2 linked regions of the Cohaesibacter gelatinilyticus genome follow. The protein of the gene in region 1 interacts with the protein of each later gene in a pairwise test. Links are inferred from orthologs where the notes say so. Each region holds a gene or a part of one and is shown on either strand. Other genes may lie near its edges.

What was found.
Region 2: the proteins of CRO57_RS14025 (region 1) and CRO57_RS07130 interact in binary tests that used the Escherichia coli proteins (3 or more experiments, as listed by UniProt). The link is inferred for Cohaesibacter gelatinilyticus from one-to-one orthologs.

Annotation. Positions count from the first base shown.
Region 1 is NZ_OBEL01000003.1:37,744-42,849, reverse strand. What follows is about bases 1,553-5,106. They hold CRO57_RS14025 (2-oxoglutarate dehydrogenase E1 component), read left to right. Parts: upstream 1,553-1,921; coding sequence 1,922-4,906; downstream 4,907-5,106. Other genes in these bases: odhB (2-oxoglutarate dehydrogenase complex dihydrolipoyllysine-residue succinyltransferase), read left to right, coding at 4,946-5,106; sucD (succinate--CoA ligase subunit alpha), read left to right, coding at 1,553-1,802. Outside these bases: sucC (ADP-forming succinate--CoA ligase subunit beta), read left to right, coding at 1-882; more of sucD, read left to right, coding at 888-1,552. UniProt on the Escherichia coli protein: E1 component of the 2-oxoglutarate dehydrogenase (OGDH) complex which catalyzes the decarboxylation of 2-oxoglutarate, the first step in the conversion of 2-oxoglutarate to succinyl-CoA and CO(2).
Region 2 is NZ_OBEL01000001.1:1,601,692-1,618,406, forward strand. Bases 6,603-9,557 are described here. They hold CRO57_RS07130 (ATP-binding cassette domain-containing protein), read left to right. Parts: upstream 6,603-7,117; coding sequence 7,118-8,998; downstream 8,999-9,557. Other genes in these bases: CRO57_RS07125 (glutathione S-transferase family protein), read right to left, coding at 6,603-6,928; CRO57_RS07135 (VOC family protein), read left to right, coding at 9,029-9,430; CRO57_RS07140 (glycerophosphodiester phosphodiesterase family protein), read right to left, coding at 9,435-9,557. Outside these bases: purM (phosphoribosylformylglycinamidine cyclo-ligase), read left to right, coding at 252-1,334; purN (phosphoribosylglycinamide formyltransferase), read left to right, coding at 1,339-2,004; CRO57_RS07105 (hypothetical protein), read right to left, coding at 2,172-2,483; CRO57_RS07110 (molybdopterin-dependent oxidoreductase), read right to left, coding at 2,631-4,715; CRO57_RS07115 (LysE family translocator), read left to right, coding at 4,946-5,566; ndk (nucleoside-diphosphate kinase), read right to left, coding at 5,642-6,064; more of CRO57_RS07125, read right to left, coding at 6,242-6,602; more of CRO57_RS07140, read right to left, coding at 9,558-10,412; CRO57_RS07145 (DNA polymerase III subunit chi), read right to left, coding at 10,541-11,008; CRO57_RS07150 (leucyl aminopeptidase), read right to left, coding at 11,122-12,612; CRO57_RS07155 (LptF/LptG family permease), read left to right, coding at 13,036-14,310; LPS export ABC transporter permease LptG, read left to right, coding at 14,320-15,411; CRO57_RS07165 (LPS-assembly protein LptD), read left to right, coding at 15,414-16,715. UniProt on the Escherichia coli protein: Genetic data indicate it may be involved in ribosome assembly or function.

The sequences.
Region 1 (5,106 bases):
CTTTACATTGAAGATGGTGCGGACATCGAGCGTGAGCTGTATCTGTCCCTTCTGGTTGACCGCACCTGTGGTCAGGTTGCCTTTGTTGCTTCTACCGAAGGCGGCATGGACATCGAGCAGGTTGCTGAAGAGACGCCTGAGAAAATCCTTACCCTGCCAATCGATCCAGATGCTGGTGTTACCGCTGCCGCTGCTGGCGAGCTTTGCGATGCGCTGAAGCTGGATGGTGTGGCTCGTGAAGATGGCCTGAAGCTGTTCCCGATCCTCTACAAGGCATTTGTCGAAAAAGACATGTCCCTGCTGGAGATCAACCCGCTGATCGTCATGAAAGACGGCCGTCTGCGTGTGCTTGACGCCAAATGCTCCTTCGATGGCAATGCTCTGTTCCGTCATGATGACGTGATGGCGTTGCGCGACAAGACCGAAGAAGACGAAAAAGAGATCGAAGCCTCCAAGCATGATCTGGCTTATGTTGCTCTTGACGGCAACATCGGCTGCATGGTGAACGGCGCTGGTCTTGCCATGGCGACCATGGATATCATCAAGCTCTATGGTGCTGAGCCTGCAAACTTCCTCGACGTTGGTGGCGGCGCTACCACCGAGAAAGTAACCGCTGCGTTCAAGATCATCACGTCCGATCCTAACGTTGAAGGCATTCTGGTTAACATTTTCGGCGGCATCATGCGTTGTGACGTGATTGCACAAGGTGTTCTGGAAGCTGTGAACGAAGTTGGTTTGCAGGTGCCACTGGTTGTTCGTCTTGAAGGCACCAAGGTTGAAGAAGGCAAGAAAATCATCAATGACAGTGATCTGAACGTGATCCCTGCTGATGATCTCAACGATGCAGCTCAGAAAATTGTTGCTGCTGTGAAGGGGGCGTAAGTACGATGTCCATTATTGTCAACAAAGACACCAAAGTCATCGTGCAAGGTCTGACCGGTAAAACCGGTACCTTCCACACCGAGCAGGCTCTGGCTTACTACGGCACCCAGATGGTTGCCGGTGTTCACCCTAAAAAAGGTGGCACCAACTGGACCGGTAACGTAGACGGCAAGGAAGTTCAGGTTCCTATCTTTGCGACCGTTAAGGAAGCAATGGAAGCAACCGGTGCGAATGCCTCCGTGGTTTATGTTCCACCTGCAGGCGCCGGTGCTGCGATTATTGAAGCGATTGACGCTGGCGTTCCTTTCATCTCCTGCATCACCGAAGGTATTCCGGTTGCAGACATGGTGAAAGTGAAAGCGCGCCTCGACAAGTCCGATTCCCGTCTGCTGGGTCCAAACTGCCCAGGCGTCATGACCCCTGAAGAGTGCAAGATCGGCATCATGCCGGGCTCCATCTTCAAAAAGGGTTCTGTCGGCATCGTATCCCGCTCTGGTACTCTGACTTATGAAGCTGTTTTCCAGACCACTCAGGAAGGCCTTGGTCAGACCACTGCCGTTGGTATCGGTGGTGATCCGGTCAAAGGCACCGAGTTCATTGACGTGCTGGACCTGTTCCTGGACGATGATGCAACCGAATCCATCATCATGATTGGTGAAATCGGTGGTTCTGCAGAAGAGGAAGCATCCGAGTGGCTGAAAGAACAGGCTGCCAAAGGTCGTAAGAAGCCAATGGTTGGCTTCATTGCCGGTCGTACTGCACCTCCAGGCCGTACAATGGGTCATGCTGGTGCTGTTATCTCCGGTGGCAAGGGCGGCGCAGAAGACAAGATTGCTGCAATGGAAGATGCGGGTATCCGTGTTTCTCCATCTCCAGCGAGCCTGGGTAAGACTCTCGTCGACTTGCTAAACGGTAAGTAACAGTACTATGACAGTATGAGGGGGAAGCATTAACCATTTTCCCCTCATAATCCGGCAAATCGTTCGGCAATGGTGCCGACGAAACGAAAGAGCGCCGGGAGAAATTCCGGTTGGTGGCGATGGCACGTCAGGACGCAAATGAAGCGTTCGCGTTAACCTCCTTTCTTTATGGTGGTAACGCGTCCTATATCGAAGATCTCTACGCCCGTTATCAGGAAAATCCGGCAGCAGTTGCTCCTGAGTGGCAGGGATTCTTTCAAGATCTCCAAGACAAAAAAGAAGATGTGATTGCGGGGGCACGTGGTGCATCCTGGAAACGACCTGATTGGCCGATTCCGCAATCTGGCGAACTGGTTTCTGCTCTGGACGGTGATTGGGGTCCCGACGAGAAGAAACTGGGCGACAAGCTCAAGACCAAGGCTGCGAGCCAGGGTATTGAGCTGAGCGATGAGGCAGTTCAGCAGGCGACACGCGATTCCGTTCGTGCCCTGATGATGATCCGTGCTTATCGCATGCGTGGCCATCTTCATGCAGATCTCGATCCGTTGAAACTGGCGGAAGCCAAGGATCACGAAGAGCTGCATCCGACCTCTTATGGTTTCACCGAGGCCGATTATGATCGCAAGATCTTCATCGACCACGTGCTGGGCCTGGAATTTGCCACCATTCCTGAAATGCTGGAAATTCTGCGTCGGACTTATTGCTCTACCCTTGGTGTCGAATTCATGCATATTTCCGCTCCGGCGGAAAAACGCTGGATCCAGGAGCGCATCGAAGGACCGGACAAGCAGATCGCATTCACTGCGGAAGGCAAGAAGGCGATCCTTTACAAGCTGGTAGAGGCGGAAGGCTTCGAGAAATTCCTCGATATCAAATATACAGGCACCAAGCGTTTTGGTCTGGACGGCGGGGAAGCTTTGATCCCGGCTCTGGAACAGATCATCAAGCGTGGCGGCGCCATGGGTGTGAAGGAAATTGTTCTGGGCATGGCACACCGTGGCCGCCTGAACGTCCTCTCCCAGGTTATGGCCAAGCCACATCGTGCGATTTTCCATGAATTCAAGGGCGGTTCCTACGCTCCTGATGATGTGGAAGGGTCTGGTGATGTGAAATACCATCTGGGTGCATCGTCTGACCGCGAATTTGACGGCAACAATGTTCATCTGTCCTTGACCGCCAATCCGTCTCACCTTGAGATCGTGAATCCGGTTGTTCTGGGTAAGGCGCGTGCCAAGCAGGATCAGATTTCCGCAGGTGATGGCCCGTTCATCGAGACGACCGAGGTAGACCGTACGACGGTTCTGCCGCTTTTGCTGCATGGTGATGCGGCTTTTGCCGGTCAGGGTGTTGTGGCTGAATGTCTGGGTTTGTCAGGTCTTCGTGGCCATCGTACCGGTGGTTCGATCCATGTGATCATCAACAACCAGATCGGTTTCACCACCAACCCGCGCTTCTCTCGTTCTTCTCCATATCCTTCCGATATGGCCAAGATGATCGAAGCGCCGGTGCTGCACTGTAATGGTGATGATCCGGAATCTGTTGTCTTTGCAGCAAAGATTGCTACCGAATTCCGCCAAACCTTTGGCAAGCCGGTCGTGATCGACATGTTCTGCTATCGTCGCTTCGGTCACAACGAAGGTGATGAGCCGGCCTTTACCCAGCCGATCATGTACAAGAAGATCCGTCAGCATCCAACCAGCCTGCAGATTTATGCAGACAAGCTGATTGCTGAAGGTACGATTACAGCTGAAGATCTGGAAAGCATGCGGGCAGATGTTCGCAAGGCTCTGGATGAAGAATTCGAGGCTGGTCAATCCTTCTCACCGAACAAGGCTGACTGGTTCGATGGCAAGTGGGCAGGTCTTTCTACCGCCAGCGCTGAAGATGATCGCCGGTCTGGCGAAACAGGTGTTGCGATTGATGATATTCGAGCAATCGGTGCGAAACTCACCCATGTGCCGGAAGACTTCAATGTTCACCGGACCATCAAACGCTTCCAGACCAACCGCGCGAAGATGTTCGAAACCGGCGAAGGCTTTGACTGGGCGACAGCAGAGGCTCTGGCCTTTGGCTCCTTGCTGAGGGATGGTCATCCTGTTCGCCTGTCCGGTCAGGATTGTGAACGTGGTACTTTCTCCCAGCGTCATTCCGTTCTCTATGATCAACAGGATGAGGGCCGTTTCATTCCGCTCAACCATGTCTCTGAAGGACAAGAGCGTTATGAAGTGATCAACTCCATGCTGTCCGAAGAAGCGGTTCTTGGCTTTGAGTATGGTTATACCCTGTCCGAGCCACGTGGTTTGACCATGTGGGAAGGTCAGTTTGGTGACTTTGCCAATGGCGCACAGGTTGTGTTTGATCAGTTCCTGTCTTCGGGTGAGCGCAAATGGTTGCGGATGTCCGGTCTCGTGATGCTTCTGCCGCATGGCTATGAAGGTCAGGGGCCAGAACATAGCTCGGCCCGTCTTGAGCGTTATCTGCAGGCTTGTGCCGAAGATAACATTCAGGTGGCAAACTGTTCCACGCCTGCCAACTATTTCCATATCCTGCGCCGTCAGGTGAAACGTTCTTTCCGTAAGCCGCTTATTCTGATGACGCCAAAGAGCCTGTTGCGTAACAAGCGCTGTGTCTCTCGGATTGAGGAAATGGGCGCTGATAGCACCTTCCATCGTGTCTTGTGGGATGATGCACAGAGCAATCCGAACTCCGAGACCAAACTGGTTTCCGATGACAAGATCCGTCGTGTCATCATGTGTTCCGGTAAGGTCTATTACGATCTGTTGGAAGAGCGTGAGAAGCGTGGCATTGATGATGTTTATCTTCTGCGTGTCGAGCAGCTTTATCCGTTCCCGGCCAAGGCCCTGATCAAAGAACTGAGCCGCTTCAAGCAGGCGGATATGGTCTGGTGTCAGGAAGAGCCGAAAAACCAGGGTGCCTGGTTCTTCGTCGAGCCTTATCTGGAATGGGTGCTCAACCAGATTGACGCGAAAACCAAGCGTGCAGCCTATGTGGGTCGTGCAGCATCTGCTGCGACTGCGACCGGCTTGATGAGCCGCCATCTGGCTCAGCTGCAGGCCTTCCTTGATGATGCGTTTGCCGAATAACCGGCTGACCAATGCGAATTTGAAATGTGAGAGAGACGAATGGCTACAGAAATCAAGGTCCCAACTCTTGGGGAATCTGTGACCGAAGCGACCATCGGTCAGTGGTTCAAGCAACCAGGTGATGCGGTTTCTGCCGACGAGCCGTTGGTAGAACTGGAAACTGATAAAGTTACCATCGAAGTGCCAGCACCATCTGCTGG
Region 2 (16,715 bases), on another replicon or contig:
GATCTGTATAGAACCATAGCCAACCCATGTAACCATATACCATTCAATGGTCACAATTTGTTGGCGATTCCACCTTATTTGGTCACAAATGGAGGAATTTCCAAGTGCTTTTTGCTTCAATCATCCCCCTTTTGCGGCTTTTTCCAAAGAGGGCTTGCATTTGCGACTAATTTCGTGTGTCTCAGGCTCAACGGCGGGAGGCAATATAAGCCGACCCCTGCCCCGTGATATTTTGCACCAAGAGGTCAGCAATGTCTGAGAAGAATGCATCAAACAAGCCCAACACACTGACCTATGCCCAGGCTGGCGTAGACATAGATGCGGGCAATGCACTGGTTCAAGCCATCAAGCCTATCGTCAAGTCCACAACCCGCCCGGGTTCTGACACCGATATTGGCGGCTTTGGCGGCCTGTTTGATCTCAAGAGCGCTGGTTTCAAAGACCCTATTCTCGTCGCGGCCAATGATGGTGTTGGCACCAAACTTAAAATCGCCATTGAGACCGACAAGCATGACACTGTCGGCATCGATCTGGTTGCCATGTGCGTCAACGATCTTGTGGTACAAGGAGCAGAGCCACTCTTCTTCCTCGACTATTTCGCAACCGGCAAACTGGATGTAGAAGCCGCAACAGATGTGATCAAAGGTATTGCCGACGGCTGCAAACAAGCCAATTGCGCACTGATCGGTGGCGAGACTGCGGAAATGCCGGGCATGTATGCCGATCAGGATTATGATCTGGCCGGTTTCTCTGTTGGCGCGGCTGAACGCGGCACCCTGCTACCCCGTGAAATCAAGGAAGGTGATGTCTTGATCGGCCTTGCATCTTCCGGTGTCCATTCCAATGGCTTCTCGCTAGTGCGCCGCATTCTGGAAGCCAACGGTCTTGGCTTTAAAGATGCTGCTCCATTCGAAGATGGCAAATCCATCGGTGAAGCGTTGCTGGAACCGACCCGCATCTATGTTCAGCAAATTCTGAAAGTGATGCGCGAGACTGGTGCCATCAAAGCCCTCGCCCATATCACAGGTGGCGGTTTCCCGGAGAATATCCCGCGCGTGCTGCCTGACGATCTGGCAGCTCATCTGGATCTGGCACAAATCACTCCTCCCGCTGTCTTTGGCTGGCTACAAAAGCTCGGCGGTGTCGAAACCAAGGAAATGCTCCGCACCTTCAATTGCGGCATTGGCATGATTGTCGTGGTTGAAGCTGACAAAGCCGGTGATGCCATCAAGGCTTTTGAAGCAAGTGGTGAAAATGCCGTGCGTTTGGGCGAGTTGAAATCTCGCGATGGCGACGCTGTGATCTATGACACCATGATCGAGTTCGGAGCCTGATCTGATGGCAAGCCCAAAGAAGCGCGTGGCAATTCTGATTTCAGGGCGCGGCAGCAACATGACTGCCATTCTGGATGCTGCAAAGGCCAGTAACTACCCGGCTGATATTGCGCTGGTGCTGGCCAATAAGCCTGATGCAAAGGGCCTGGAAACTGCTGCAGACCATGGCATCGCCACCGAAGTGGTTGATCATCGCAACTACAAGGGCGATCGTTCGGCTTTTGATGCGCAAATCCAGAAGAAACTGGAAGAGCACAAGATCGAGCTGGTGGTTCTGGCTGGCTTCATGCGTATCTTGACGGCGGAGTTTGTCGGCAAATGGACCGACAAGATGATCAACATCCACCCATCGCTCCTGCCAAGCTTCAAGGGACTGAATACGCATCAACGTGCCATTGATACCGGCTGCCGTCTGGCTGGATGTAGCGTGCATTTCGTGCGGGCGGATATGGATAGCGGCCCAATCATCTGCCAAGCTGCCGTGCCAGTGTTAAATGATGACACAGCCGATAGTCTGGCAGGCCGTATCCTGAAGGCCGAGCACAAAATCTATCCGCGCGCCGTGGCCTTGGTGGCAGGCGACAAAGTGCTTGTCGATGGAATGCGCGTCCGTATCAAGGATGATGGCAACAACCTGTGCGCCACCGAAGAGCAGCAGATGATCTTTTAAAACGGGTCTCTTTTGATTGGTTTCACAATCAAAAGTAAAAGCTTCTCTCCAGCAAAGAGTTAGACCATGTCACCTTGCATGGTCTACGCGCGCTCCCAAACACTGACATCAAAAAAGGCAGCTCATTAAGCTGCCTTTTCGTTACTTCAGGAATATATTGAAGCTCATTATTTACGACATTTGGCATGTGCGCCCAATACAGCTTTCTTATCATTATAGCTCAGGCTGCCAGATTTCAGATGCTTACCCAAAGTCTCTTTATCAAGGCCTGCAACATAAGCCTTGGACGCACAACGGCACTCCTTCAGAATGCCATCTTTTTCTTTACGCTTCGCCCATTGGTCATACAGGCAATAATCCAACACACGCGCCTGAAACAGACCCTTGGTCAGATCTTCTGCATTGGCGGAAGACACACCAACACCAGCAAAAGCAAATCCGGCCACAATAGCCACAATCATTGTTTTGAACAAATTCATATATAACCTCATCCCCGCCATACGGGATGCCCCTTAATTTTTGTTGGCTCCTGACTACCTGCCCATTCATCTCGCCTATTGGGCACATAGTTAAGTCTTGGAAGTCAATCTAATGATTCCATCCAGAATGGCAAAGCAGAAAGCATCTTATTTTTGCTTTTTGATCCACACCTTGTTGTCATGAAAGGCAACGCCACCGAAAGGCGCCACCTGATCAGCTGAGGTGAGGCTATTGATCCCTCTCCCCTCCTTGTGATCCTTGTTTCGCCAAATCCCTTCTGCAATCACTACACCACGACAAAGACCATCAAAAGCTTCAACCGGCAAGTAGGTCTCTCCGCGTTCATTCCCAATCCTCACCTCTTCTCCTTCTTCCAAGGAAAGCTCAGCCATATCTTGCGAATGTATTTTTAGGCTTGGAGCACCTTCTTTTTTGCGAGAGCTCAATACATCGGAAAAGGTTGAGTTCAGAAAGGATCGCGCAGGAGATGTCGCCAATCGGAATGGATGGGCCCCATCCGCCTTTTCAATCACATCCCAATGATCAGGCAAGGAAGGCAAATCATCGAAAGGCCCCATCTTGCCGTTATGAGAGAATCGAACCTCTTTCCATTTCGGCCTGAAGCGAAATTTGCCATCTGGCCATGCAAAGCCATCTTCATAATGAGCAGTTTTGAAATCAGATTGGACGTCAACCCACCCTTTTTCTTCCAGCTCATTCAAAGATGTTTGGCCTCCATCCTTTAATATTGCGGTAATATGGTCTTTCTCATCCATCGCAAAGCCAGAATGCTCTGCCCCTAGCCGTTTAGCCAGTTCACAAATCACCCAATGGTTCGGGCGACATTCGCCGGGGGCCTCAACAAGCTTTGGTCCAAACGACCAATATTGATGGCCACCACCCTTATAGACATCATCATGCTCGGTAAACATGGTTGCAGGAAGAACGATATCAGCCATCTCTGCGGTCTCGGTCATGAATTGTTCATGCACGCAGACAAAAAGATCCTCTCGCTCAAAGCCGGCTCTTACCAGGTCCTGCTCCGGTGCCACCGACAATGGGTTTGTATTTTGGATCAGCATCGCCTTGACAGGTGCCCCGCCCTGTAACGCTTCTGTATCACCGCTCAGCACACGCCCGATCTGGGACTGGTCCAGCTTGCGAATGGATGGATGTCTCTTGTCCGTAGCTTCCAGGAGCGAGGTATTGGTTTTGTAAAGACCGCTGTTGCTGTGAAATGCTCCCCCCCCTTCATATTTCCAACTTCCCAATACAGCTGCAATGCAGCTCGCGGCATGCATGTTTACCGCCCCATTGCGTTGGCGACTAAAACCATAGCCAAGACGAAAGTAACTCCGAGGGCGTTCAGCCAAGAGAGAAGCAAAGGCTTCGATCTCTTCTACACTCAACCCGGTAATTTCAGCGGCCCATTCAGGCGTACGACTGGCAAGATGCATTTCCAGCTCATTCGGACAATCCGTATTAGCTGCTAGATAGTCCCGATCCGCCTTTCGATCCCTAAACAAACAATGCATCACAGCACATGCCAAGGCACCATCGGTTCCAGGCTTCAACACCAACCCAAGATCGGCTTGCTCCATGGAAGCCGTCTTATAAATATCGATCACAACGATCTTGGCATCACGGTTTTTACGGGCTTTGACCGCATGTGTCATGACATTGACTTGCGTATGAACAGGATTAGTACCCCATATCACCACACAATCACTCAGCGCCATCTCCCGTGGATCCGGTCCAGCCAGACGTCCGGTTCCAGCGAGATAGCCCGGCCATGCAGTATTGACGCATATGGTAGAATATTGCCCACTATAGCGTTTGACATGACGCAGCCGCTCTATCCCATCCCGTTGAACCAATCCCATGGTCCCGGCAAAGAAATAGGGCCAGATACTCTCCGAACCATAATACTCTTCTGCTGACAGGAATTTTGAAGCCACTTCATCCAATGCCTCATCCCAACTGATTTCTTGCCACTGCCCCCCACCCTTTGGGCCAACACGGCGCAAGGGTTTGGTCAGGCGTTCTTCGCTATGGGCTCGCTCTGCATAACGGGCAACCTTGGCGCAAACCACCCCGGCAGTATACGCTTGGTCACGGGCCCCCTTCACCTTACCAATACGATCCGGCGCAACCACTTCCACCTCCAAAGCACATGTCGAAGGGCAATCATGTGGGCAAGCCGATTTGGCAAAATAAGGATAGGTTGTCATGGCAAGGTCCTGTAATTGATTGCTCTCTTGTAACAAAGAGCATGCATCGACACTAGCCAGAAGCTTGGAATACCCCTCTTTGAAAACAAACCACTAGAGAAAATCAGCAGGTCAGTCTATAAGAACGAGATAGGCAAAGTTCAGCACAACCTGTTTTCAGATGTACGGGCTTTGCACTTCCCACCAAGAACTCCGGTTCAACTCTTCGATCGTTCCAAGGACATTGCTCCATGTCACTCGACACCTGGCTAATCTTTGTCGCCCTGTCCATTCTGCCTGCTTTCAGTCCAGGCCCCGGTCTGTTGCTGACCATGTCCAACTCCTTGCGCTTTGGCAGCCGCATCACACTGTGGTCAGCGTTGGGCAATACCATCGGCATCGCGATATTGGGTATGGCGGTAACCTTTGGCCTTGGTGCAATCATGCTGGCATCCGGCCTTGCCTTCACCATCCTCAAGATTGTCGGCGGCCTTTATCTGATCTGGCTCGGCATCAAGACCTGGCGGGATCGCTCTAATCTGGTTGAGAGCAACGATGACGATCAGATCCCAAATTCCAGCAAGCTGTTTCTGACTGGCGTGGGCATTGCGCTTACCAATCCCAAAGCAATGGCGGTTCTGGTGGCTATCATTCCGCCTTTTCTGACCGGCCCGTCTCAGCTTCTGGTCGAAGGCTCAATTCTCTCCTGCACCTATGCAGCAACCTGCCTTGTCAGCCATATTGCTGTGGCATTGCTCAGCGGTCGCTTTCGGCTTTTCATCACCAGTCCGCGTCGGGTCAAGATCTTGCGCCGCTCCATTGGTGCCACCTTCATGGGCTTTGGCATCGCCATGGCAGCAGCCACCCGCTAGACAAGAAAATCACCCAACAAAAAAGCCCCACTCAAATGAGCGGGGCTTTTTCAATGATCAGATGATCAATGGCAATTAGCCAACAATCTCTTCGTCAGCGAAGAAGAATTTGATTTCTTCAGCAGCAGTCTCAGGAGCGTCTGAGCCGTGAACAGAGTTTTCGCCGATGGACAGAGCGAACTCTTTACGGATGGTACCTTCAGCAGCTTCTGCTGGGTTGGTAGCACCCATGACTTCACGGTTCTTGGCGATCGCATTTTCACCTTCCAGAACCTGAACAACGACAGGCTCGGACATCATGAACTCAACCAGCTCACCAAAGAAAGGACGCTCGCTATGAACAGCGTAGAAGCCTTCAGCCTGTTCTTTGCTCATACGGATGCGCTTGGAAGCAACGATGCGCAGGCCAGCGTCTTCGAATTTGGCAACAATTTTACCGGTCAGGTTACGCTTGGTTGCATCTGGCTTGATGATGGAGAAAGTACGTTCGATAGCCATAAAAACTATTCCCGATTTTAGCTTGTAAAGAAAAAGCCGTTTGTCAGAGGAATACGACAAAGGGCCAAAAGATTTGGCCGCTATATAACCGCCCCTTGGCCCAGTAGCAAGCCCTATTGCATGACAAGCTCATGACAGGGCTGCATTCCTCCCCAACAGCTACGCCTGCAACCAGCCTCAACCCTTCGCTTTGCGTCCCAATCCATCAAACAGATCCAAACAGCGTTCGAACCATTGTGCCACTGGATCATCACCTTCCAATAGCGTCAGGTCAGAGACCATCCGCGCCCACTGAAAAGAGCCAAATACACAATAATCTGCATAGATGGGTGCATCACCACCCAGGAAATCATGCTTCTTGAGTGCCAATCTCAAAGGCAGCAAGCTGGCACGGAATGCCTGCAAAGTCTCATCAGACTGATTTTGCACCTCTTCCAAAGCCTTGCCAAAGCGCTTTTCACGGCTCTCACGGAAATAGCTCTGATCAGCCTGATCAAGAATGGAGTGAATATCAGCCAGAACCAGTTTCACGATGCCCGCATCAACCGTCGCTCCAGTCCACCAATGCATGAAACGTGAAAGCTGCAATCCACCCTCACCATCAAAGAGGCTCGGCTTATCAGGATAGGTGCGCTCCAGATAAACAGCAATATCATAGGATTCGCGAACAATCTGCTCGCCATCTTCGATCACCGGCACCGTCCGCTGGCCACCACCGGCAATAGACGGGATATCCGTGAACATTGTGGGCACGGTCTCGTAATTCAGCCCTTTATGTTCCAGAGCCATCCGTGTCCGCCAACAGGCCGGTGAAAAACGCAAATCCTTGGACGCCCCACACAAATCATAAAGCTGAATGGTCATCTCGATCCCTCCCCGATCAGCAAATCAATTGCGCCAAGACTGAAAAATCTCGCTCCCCCTGTCAACTAAACCAAACGGTCATTAGCTGACAAAACACTCTTTTCCATTGGACAAAAATGCGCTTCGAGCAGTTGCATTTATCCGATCCCCATTGCCTTCGCGCATCAAATCAGGCACAAGCAAATCATTATGCTGCATATCAACAATCTAACCTATCGCATCGCTGGCCGCACCTTGCTGGAAGATGCCACGCTCGTCGTTCCCGAAGGCTCCAAATTTGGACTGGTTGGCCGCAATGGCACCGGCAAAACGACCCTGTTCAAGCTTCTGGTAGGTGACATTGCCCCGGAAAGTGGCTCTGCCTCCATCCGCAAAGGCGCACGCGTCGGTCAGGTGGCTCAGGAGGCCCCAGCCTCGGACGAAAGTCTTTTGGAATTCGTGCTGAAAGCCGATGCTGAGCGCAGCTCACTGTTGGCAGAGGCCGAAACAGCGTCCGACCCGAACCGGATCGCAGAAATTCAGCTTCGCCTTGCTGATATCGGTGCTCATTCAGCAGAAAGCCGCGCCGCAACCATTCTTCATGGCCTTGGTTTTGATGCAGCAGCACAGGCCCGTCCCACCAAGGATTTCTCAGGTGGTTGGCGCATGCGCGTGGCTCTGGCGGCCATTCTCTTTTCCGAGCCAGATCTGCTGCTTCTAGATGAACCAACCAACTATCTCGATCTGGAAGGCACGTTATGGTTGGAGAGCTATATCGGGCGTTATCCGCATACTGTGATGATCATCAGCCATGATAGAGACCTGCTCAATAAAGCCGTCGATCACATTGCTCATTTGGATCAGCTGAAACTGACTTCCTATCGTGGCGGCTATGACAATTTCGAACGCACCCGGCGAGAAAAGCTGGAACTACAGCAAAAGATGCGTGCCAAACAATTGGATCAGCGCAAGCATCTGGAAAGCTTCATCACCCGCTTCAAGGCCAAGGCGACCAAAGCCAAACAAGCCCAGAGCCGCATCAAGGCACTGGAACGGATGAAGCCAATCGCTGCCGTTGTGGAAGATCATATCAAGCCGATCACCTTCCCAAATCCTGAGAAGCGCGCAGCTCCACCCATCATTCGACTGGAAAAAGCGTCTGTTAGTTATGAACCAGACAAGCCGATCCTCAGAAATCTTGATTTGCGCATTGATCCTGATGATCGCTTGGCCCTGTTGGGTGCCAACGGCAACGGTAAATCCACCTTTGCCAAGCTGATCTCGGACCGACTAAAAATTGATGATGGCATCATCAATCGGGCCAACAAGCTCAAGATCGCTTTCTTCGCCCAACATCAGCTGGATGAGCTCCGCCCGAATGAAAACCCGGTGGAGCATGTGCGTCCGTTGATGCCGGATGTTCCGGAAGCGAAGGTCCGCGCACGCGTTGCCCAAATGGGTCTTGGCACCGAGAAGATGGACATCCCGGCCAAGAGCCTGTCTGGTGGTGAAAAAGCCCGACTTCTTCTGGGTCTTGCCACCTTTGAAGGGCCGCATCTCCTGATCCTCGATGAGCCGACAAACCATCTGGATATCGACAGCCGCGAAGCCTTGGTCCATGCCATCAATGATTATGAAGGCGCGGTACTGCTCATCTCCCATGATCGGCACCTGATCGAGGCCTGTGTCGATCGTCTGTGGCTTGTGCATGATGGCACCTGCAAAAGCTATGATGGCGATCTGGAAGATTATCGCCGCCTGTTGCTTGCCAGCCGTAATAGCCCGGATAGCACCGCCAAGGAAAAAGCAGCCAACGGTGAAGCCAATCTGGCGGCGGAGAAACGTCGCTCCTCTGCCGAAAAGCGCAAGGAACAGGCCCCACTGCGTCGCAAAATCCAGGCAGCCGAGCGCGATATGGATAAGATCCGCGAGCGTTTGGCCAAGATGGACGAGAAGCTGGCCGATCCCGATCTTTATGCCAAGTTTCCCGAAAAAGGCGTCAAGCTTTCCAAAGACCGCAGCGATCTGGCCGATCTGCTCGACAAGATCGAGGAGAAATGGCTTGAAATGTCAGAGGAACTCGAAGCTTAGCCTAAAACCCATGAATTGAGCGGAGAAACCATGTCCCAGTCCATGTCCCTGATCGCCATTGTGGTGCGAGACTATGACGAAGCGATTGAATTCTATACTCAAAAGCTTGGCTTTGAGCTGATTGATGACACCTATCAGCCGGAGCAGGACAAAAGATGGGTGGTGGTCCGGCCAAAGGGTGACAGTCCGACGTCTCTACTTCTTGCCCGGGCCAGCAATGACCATCAGGCAAAATATGTCGGTGATCAGGCCGGTGGTCGGGTCTTCCTCTTTCTGGAAACAGATGACTTCTGGCGAGACTACGAGCTTTACAAAAGCCGTGACATCACCTTCATCCGTCCACCTCTGGAAGCTGACTATGGAACTGTCGCCGTTTTTGAAGATCTCTATGGCAACCTTTGGGATCTGGTAGAATATTCCAAACCAAAGTGAAGCATCACTTTTTGAACTCGGGACCGACAACTTCAATCTTGTTGGTCCAGATATAGCCACCAATCTGCGCAGGTACTGCTTCGATAGTGGCCAGATCATCCAATCCACGACTGCCTGTGTTGCTACTGCTGTAATCACCTAACAGAATAAGCTCGCTTCCAGCTTCCTTCATACGCTGATGGAACAGCCCCGGCCAGCCCCACATCCAGCGGGCATAATTGCTAGGAACCGCCAAAATCCGATTATGACAAATATCCGGAATATGGCCACTCCATCCCAATGCTGCATAAGATTTCAAGCAAGCTTTCACACTTTGTTTGGTATATCCCTTCATATCAGAATGTGCATCCAAAACAGTCGCGGTTGGCTTGGCTCCACCATAAACCGCCCAGATCTGTTTCTTATAATTCGGGTTTGACGTCAGGAATTGCGCAAAGGCTTTACCCTCATCCGCATCATTGCTTTTGAAATTGATCAGAAACTTTTTGTCAGGAAAGGCCGCAAATACTTCTACCAACTCAGGCATGGCACCGACATATTTGCCACGAAGTGGAAATGTCTTGCCATCATCCGCGCTATAACCATAGCCAATATCGAGAGTTTTCAGGAATTTCATTGTGGCATCACGCACTGGCCCCTGCCCGTCGCTACGACAATCCAGCGTCCAGTCGTGATAGACAGCCCATTTGTCATCGATGGTCAGATGAATATCCAACTCAACGATATCAGCCCCAGCCTCAAACGCCGCCTTCATGGACGGCAATGTATTCTCAATCAGCTCGTGACTGGGCTGATCAATCAGCCGAGCAGTGCAGGTTTCATTGGTGATACCTTTCGTGGGAAAGGTTTGGTGCACCCCGCGATGAGCGATCAGTCGCTTCTGTGCTTCTGGAAAGCTTGAGCGCATGAGTGGACTATTAAAGGCCCATACACCAATCACCACAATAGTCAAAGCAACCAAAACTCTCTTGAAAATGACCATCGACCCAACACCTTCTGCCGCCAAAAGAAAAGCGCAGAAAGCTGCACTCTTTAAAAAACCAGCGGAAAATACGTAGTTTCCCGTCAAAAGGCAACAAGTTCACGAAGATCACGATAACAAGAGGTTTCTTAACCCAGCTTCTCCCAGCCACCACCGCCGGTTTGCTTCCAATAACTGACAGAAAAATCCTTTTCTTTCAGCTCTTTCCAACAAGATCGAGATGCTTGTTTTGTCACCTCGTCCTGATCATCAAACATCAAGATGGCCCGCTCCAGCCCCTCCAATAGGGAAAGATCGGTATTGGGCAATGCACCATCGACAAAGAAACGGACCTGGGCTCCATTGGCGGCGGGTAAAGGGTGTGAAGACATCAAAATCGGTTGTTTATCCTCGTGATCCTGCCCGGCGAGACCATGAGCCAAAAAACTGTCATCCCGAAAGGTCCAAAGCTGTGCATCCAGTCCCTTGAGGCGCTCAGGAGTTCCAACCTGTACAAAAGACTTCCAACCACGCTCCAGACATTTTTCCAATAGTCTGGGCAAAGCCATTTCCAATGGCTGACGCTGCAAATGATAAAAGAAGATTTCGGCTGGCACTTTTTTTGCCTCACAATGATTGAGATCCCAGCATAGAAAGCAAGGAACAATAAGGCAAAAGAAAAGGCTGGTACTGGCCAGCCTTTTCTATAAATCAACAGAGCAAGAATATCTTACCCTTCATAATTATCTGCAACCATACGGTCCAGCAGGCGAACACCATAGCCAGATGCCCAGCTCTGGCTAATCTCTGTCTTTGGAGAACCCATGGCAGTACCAGCAACATCAATATGCACCCAATCAGTTTCCCCAACAAAGCGCTTCAGAAATTGTGCTGCGGTGATGGAACCAGCCCAGCGACCACCGGTATTCTTCATATCGGCAAACTGAGAATCGATCATCTTGTCATAGTCTTTGGACAGCGGCAGACGCCATACAGTCTCACCTGTCACCTCACCAGCGGCAGACAATTGCGCGCACATCTCATCGCTATTGGAGAAGATACCAGCATTGTGATTGCCCAGTGCCACCAGAACTGCGCCGGTCAACGTCGCCAAGTCAATCATGAATTTTGGCTCATAGGTCTCTTTGATATAGGTAAGAACATCAGCAAGCACCAAACGACCTTCTGCATCTGTATTGATCACTTCGATGGTTTGACCAGATTTGGAGGTCACAATATCACCGGGGCGTTGCGCATTGCCATCTGGCATATTTTCAACCAGACCAATGGCACCGATCACATTGACCTTGGCTTTACGTGCAACAAGTGCATGCATCAGACCGGTCACAGCTGCGGCACCGCCCATGTCACCTTTCATCTCTTCCATGCCACCAGCTGGCTTGATGGATATACCACCGGTATCAAAAACGACGCCCTTACCGATGAAAGCAATCGGGACTTCGCCTTCCTTGCCGCCATTCCATTTGATGACAGCTACGCGTGGACCACGAACAGACCCTTGCGCCACACCCAGCAGCGCCCACATATTTTCTTTTTCAAGTGCGTCCTGCTCAAGGATTTCAACCTCGGCACCGAGTGCTTCCAAGGCCTTGGCTTTGGCTGCAAACTCTTCCGGGCCAAGAATGTTGGCTGGCTCATTGACCAGATCACGCGCCAGCAAGGTGCCATCAGACACTGCATCATCGCGCTCCCAAAGCTTGCCAGCTTCCTCATGGTCTGCGACTTGAACAGTCACATTCGGCGTTGGCTTTTCTTCCTTCGGCTCACCTTTGTTGGTTTTGTATCGATCAAAGTCATAACTGCGCAACTTCATACCCATTGCAAAAAGCGAGGCACAGGACGCATTCACATCCCCAGACGCCAGTTGCAAGATCATTGATGATTTCTCGATGCCTTTGACTGCAGCCATTGCAGCACCGCCAAGGCGGAGCCATTCTGTCTCACCAAGAGTATCCTCACCAACACCAAGCAGCAGAATCCTATCAAGCCCCACGCCCCCCGGAGCAAGAATGGTTTGGGTAGAGAACAACTCACCCTTGAAATCCGCAGCCTTGACAGCGCGTATGATTGCACCCTGGGACGCTTCATCCAGTTCTTTCCCCAATGTTCCAAGGGCCAGATCTTTGCCAACCAGAACAAGCGCATTGCCCGATTTTGGTGCAGTCACAGGGTGAAATTTGATGACTGGTTGCTGTGCCATACGTAAATGTCTTTCATCTCGTTGAAATGGCCGCCTCCCAATTCATCCCTTGTGAGAAAGAGACAGCCAGAACATATGGCTATGCGTCGGGTGCGACAATGATAAGAAAACAGGCCTTGAATGTGGAACCTTTAGCCCCCAACTTCAAGAGCGCATTAGCGGATTCCGGGAATGAGCCGACCTCTGTTCCCTCTTTTACACAATGCTCTTGTTCACACAGGAAAAGCTTGTCAGCCCATACCAACTTCGTGACCGAATGCATCAGGCCTTGAATTCGCCAAAGAACTGCCGTAAGCCACGATAAACAGGTGAATAAAACCACTTGGATCATAGTCGGATATGATTTCTTCAGCCAAAATTTTGCCAGAGCTCAAGTTGGCCAGAAAGACCAAATAGAGCAAGCGGGAAAACGGACCAGGATAGATGAACCTGATTGAACGCTATATTTTCCTACGAGCATTCGCTGCGTTCATGATGACAGTCGTCGTACTGTGCGGTATCGTCTGGCTCACTCAGGCCCTGCGCGATCTGGATCTGGTAACGTCAAAAGGGCAAACCATCCTGATTTTCCTGTCCATGACATCGCTCGTTCTACCGACACTTGTCATGGTCATTGCTCCTTTCGCCATTCTCATCGCTGTCGCACATACACTCAATCGTTTGAACGCAGACAGTGAACTGGTGGTCATCAATGCCACCGGCGCCCGCCCATGGACTGTGGCCAAGCCTCTGATTATCCTCGGAATAATTGCGACTGTCCTTGGGGGATCCATTAGCCTCTATCTCAGTCCCAAAGCTTTGGGATCCTTGCGTTTGTTCATAACACAAGTGCGCGCCGATCTCGTTGCAAATGTCGTCAAGGAAGGCCTTTTCACTGAAATTGAAGAGGGCATGACATTCCACATTCAAAAGCGTGAAGCCAATGGCATCATGCGTGGCCTGTTTCTCTCCGATGAGAGAGATCCCAAGAAGCATGTCGTTTACTCTTCTGAATTTGCACAAATCATAGAAAATGAAAAAGGCACTTTCCTGCGCATGACGCGTGGGATCATTCAGCAACGCCATCCTGCAGATCTTGCAAAATCTGCTGAAAGCAACAAATCAACCAATCAACCGCAGGACACTCAAATAGATGCTCTAATTGCCGAAGATTTTGGCTCGGTCAATATCGTTGAATTTGATTCTTATATTGTCGATTTGTCCAAATTCACCGGCGTGGATGAGAACAAATCGCAATTTTTCAAACCTAGAGAGCGTCCAACTGCATTTTTCTTCAACCCCGACCCCAACGACCCCTACTTTTCGCAGAAATCAGGTCATGTGCGATCAGAGCTACATGATCGTTTCTCCAATCCGCTCTATAATATGGCCTTTGTCACCATCATCATGGCCTTCCTGATGCAGGTTCGTACAACCCGTGAGAGGCGCAGCGATGCAATTATTATCGCTGTTGCTTGCGCAGCAGGCCTACGCTTGCTCGGTTTCGCCGCCACCTCTCTGGCAATATCGACGCCTTTTGCAGTGCCTCTCATGTATGCTTTGCCAATTCTGGGAATTGGTGCCGGACTATGGATAAGCCTTACCGGTCGCCGCGTCGAAGCAGTAGACAATCTTATCCAGCTTATGGAATATATGACTGAAAAAGTGCGTAAGAAGTTGAAGAAATTTCAGACCCAGCCATCAGAGCAAACGGGATAGATTTCACGAATGCTGACCACAATTATATCCCGTTATATTGCAAAGCGCCTTCTGCTTACGATCTTCACAATTTTCATGGGCGTGTTCATGTTGGTTTTGCTCGTCGATTTTGTCGAGTTGTTGCGCCGGGCTGGCAGTAAAACCGATTACGATACATTTGAACTATTCCAAGTCTCGATTTTCCGGGTACCGGAGCTAATGGAGCGCATCCTTCCATTTGCAACCTTGTTTGGGTCCATGATCGCGTTTCTGAATCTGTCTCGAAAGCTGGAGCTGGTCATAATCAGAGCTTCCGGTATGTCTGCTTGGCAGTTTTTGACCCCTGCATTACTCGTAGCTGTTGGTCTGGGCATACTTTCCTTCACCACATATAATCCTGGATCAGCTCTTCTTAAAAATCGATCTCAGGAACTTGAAGCCAAGATCTTTGGCGTCAATTTCTCCAATGCTGGCCAAACCAATAGCCAGGACTGGGTGCGCCAGAATGGCAAGGATGGTGGTTCCATTCTCCGTGCACATACCAGCTTTGATCAAGGCCGCAAGATAGGTGGTGTGACCGTCTTCTCCTATAATGACGATGGAGATTTTCTGGAACGCGTCGATGCCAAATACGGCGAATTACATTCAGGTTATTGGCTATTAACAGATGCCATGGTCAGTTCATCCGACGCTGCCCCCAGACGATATGATACCTATATCATATCCACCCACATGACACCGGAAGAGGCAAATGAAGCCATCGCAAAACCGGAAGCTGTTCAATTCTGGGATCTGCCCGCCATTATTGGACAGGCAGCCTTATCTGGGCTGCCTGCACATAAATATCGTTTACGATATCAAATGCTAATGGCCCAGCCACTGCTCTTGGCGGCCATGACTTTGATCGCGGCAACGGTGACCTTGCGTTTTTTCCGCTTTGGAAGTGTGGGAAAGTTAATTCTTGGTGGCGTTACGGCTGGCTTCGTGCTTTATGTTGTGATTGAAATTGCAAAAGATTTGGGCAGTACAGGACTGGTTAACCCAATTCTGGCAGCATGGCTTCCAGCAATTGTAGCATCCGCGATGGGATTTACAGTTTTATTGTATCAGGAGGACGGATAAGTATGTGGCGTACCGTCCACGACGCTGACAACCGAGTGAACCTTGAACGCTCTGGTCAAATGGCCGGATTGCGTGCAATTTTGCTCGCCTCTGCAGCAATAGTGCTCCCACTCTCTGTATCCATGGTTCTTTCGACACCACTTCATGCTCAATCATTGACAGATTCGGTGAAGTTCCAAGCAGACCCAGATGCCCGCATGCTGGTCGAAGCTGATCAGATGGTCTATGACTATGATCGGGAGCGTGTCTCTGCTGTTGGCAATGTTCAGATCTATTATGGTCAATATGCCTTGCAGGCTGACAAGGTAACCTATGATCAAGCGTCCGCCCGCCTCATCGCTGAGGGCAGCGTCCAGATCACGGAACCTGACGGCAATGTTGTTACAGCAAATCACGTTGACATTACCGATGACTTTCGCACGGGTTTTGTTCGCTCTCTTCGGGTAAAAACACCCGAAAATGCCCGTTTTGCAGCTGAACGCGCAGAACGCAAAGACGATGACATCACTGTCTTTGATAAAGGTGTTTACACAACCTGTGAGCCATGTCGCGATAATCCAAACAAATCGCCTGTCTGGCAGATCAAGGCGTCGCGCATCATCTATAATTCCAAGGACAAGATGGTCTATTATAAGGCCGCAAAACTGGAATTTCTGGGCATTCCCCTTCTCTACACTCCATATTTTGCACACCCTGATCCATCCCGGAAACGCAAATCCGGTATTTTGACACCATCAGCAGGTTTCGACAGCAAACTGGGTTATCACGCAACCGTACCTTACTTCTGGGCGCTGAGCGACAGCTATGATGTGACATTCTCGCCAACCTACTACACCAAGCAAGGTCTTTTGGCAGAAACGACATGGCGGCAGCATTTGGGAACGGGCATCTATTCGGTGAAATTTTCTGGCATCAACCAGCAAGATCCGAGTGCGTTTGCCGGTACAAGTGGAGACCAGCGACTACGTGGTGCGGTCCAAACCGAAGGCTCATTTAACCTCAATAAGCAGTGGAAATTCGGCTGGGATGTTTCTGTCATTTCAGACAAACGTTTCTTGCGTGATTATGGCCTGATTGATCGCGGCAAGGAAGATACGCTGTCGACCGTTTATCTAACCGGTCAAGGCGAGCGCAATCACTTTGATGCCCGCGCCAATTACTACAACATCATGACCGATAGTTTGAGCCAGTCTGAACAAGCTATCGCTCATCCCGTGATTGATTATAGCGCCTACGCAAAGAACCCCATTCTTGGTGGAGAAGGTCGTCTCAAGATCAATTCCACAAGCTTGACCAGGGATGAT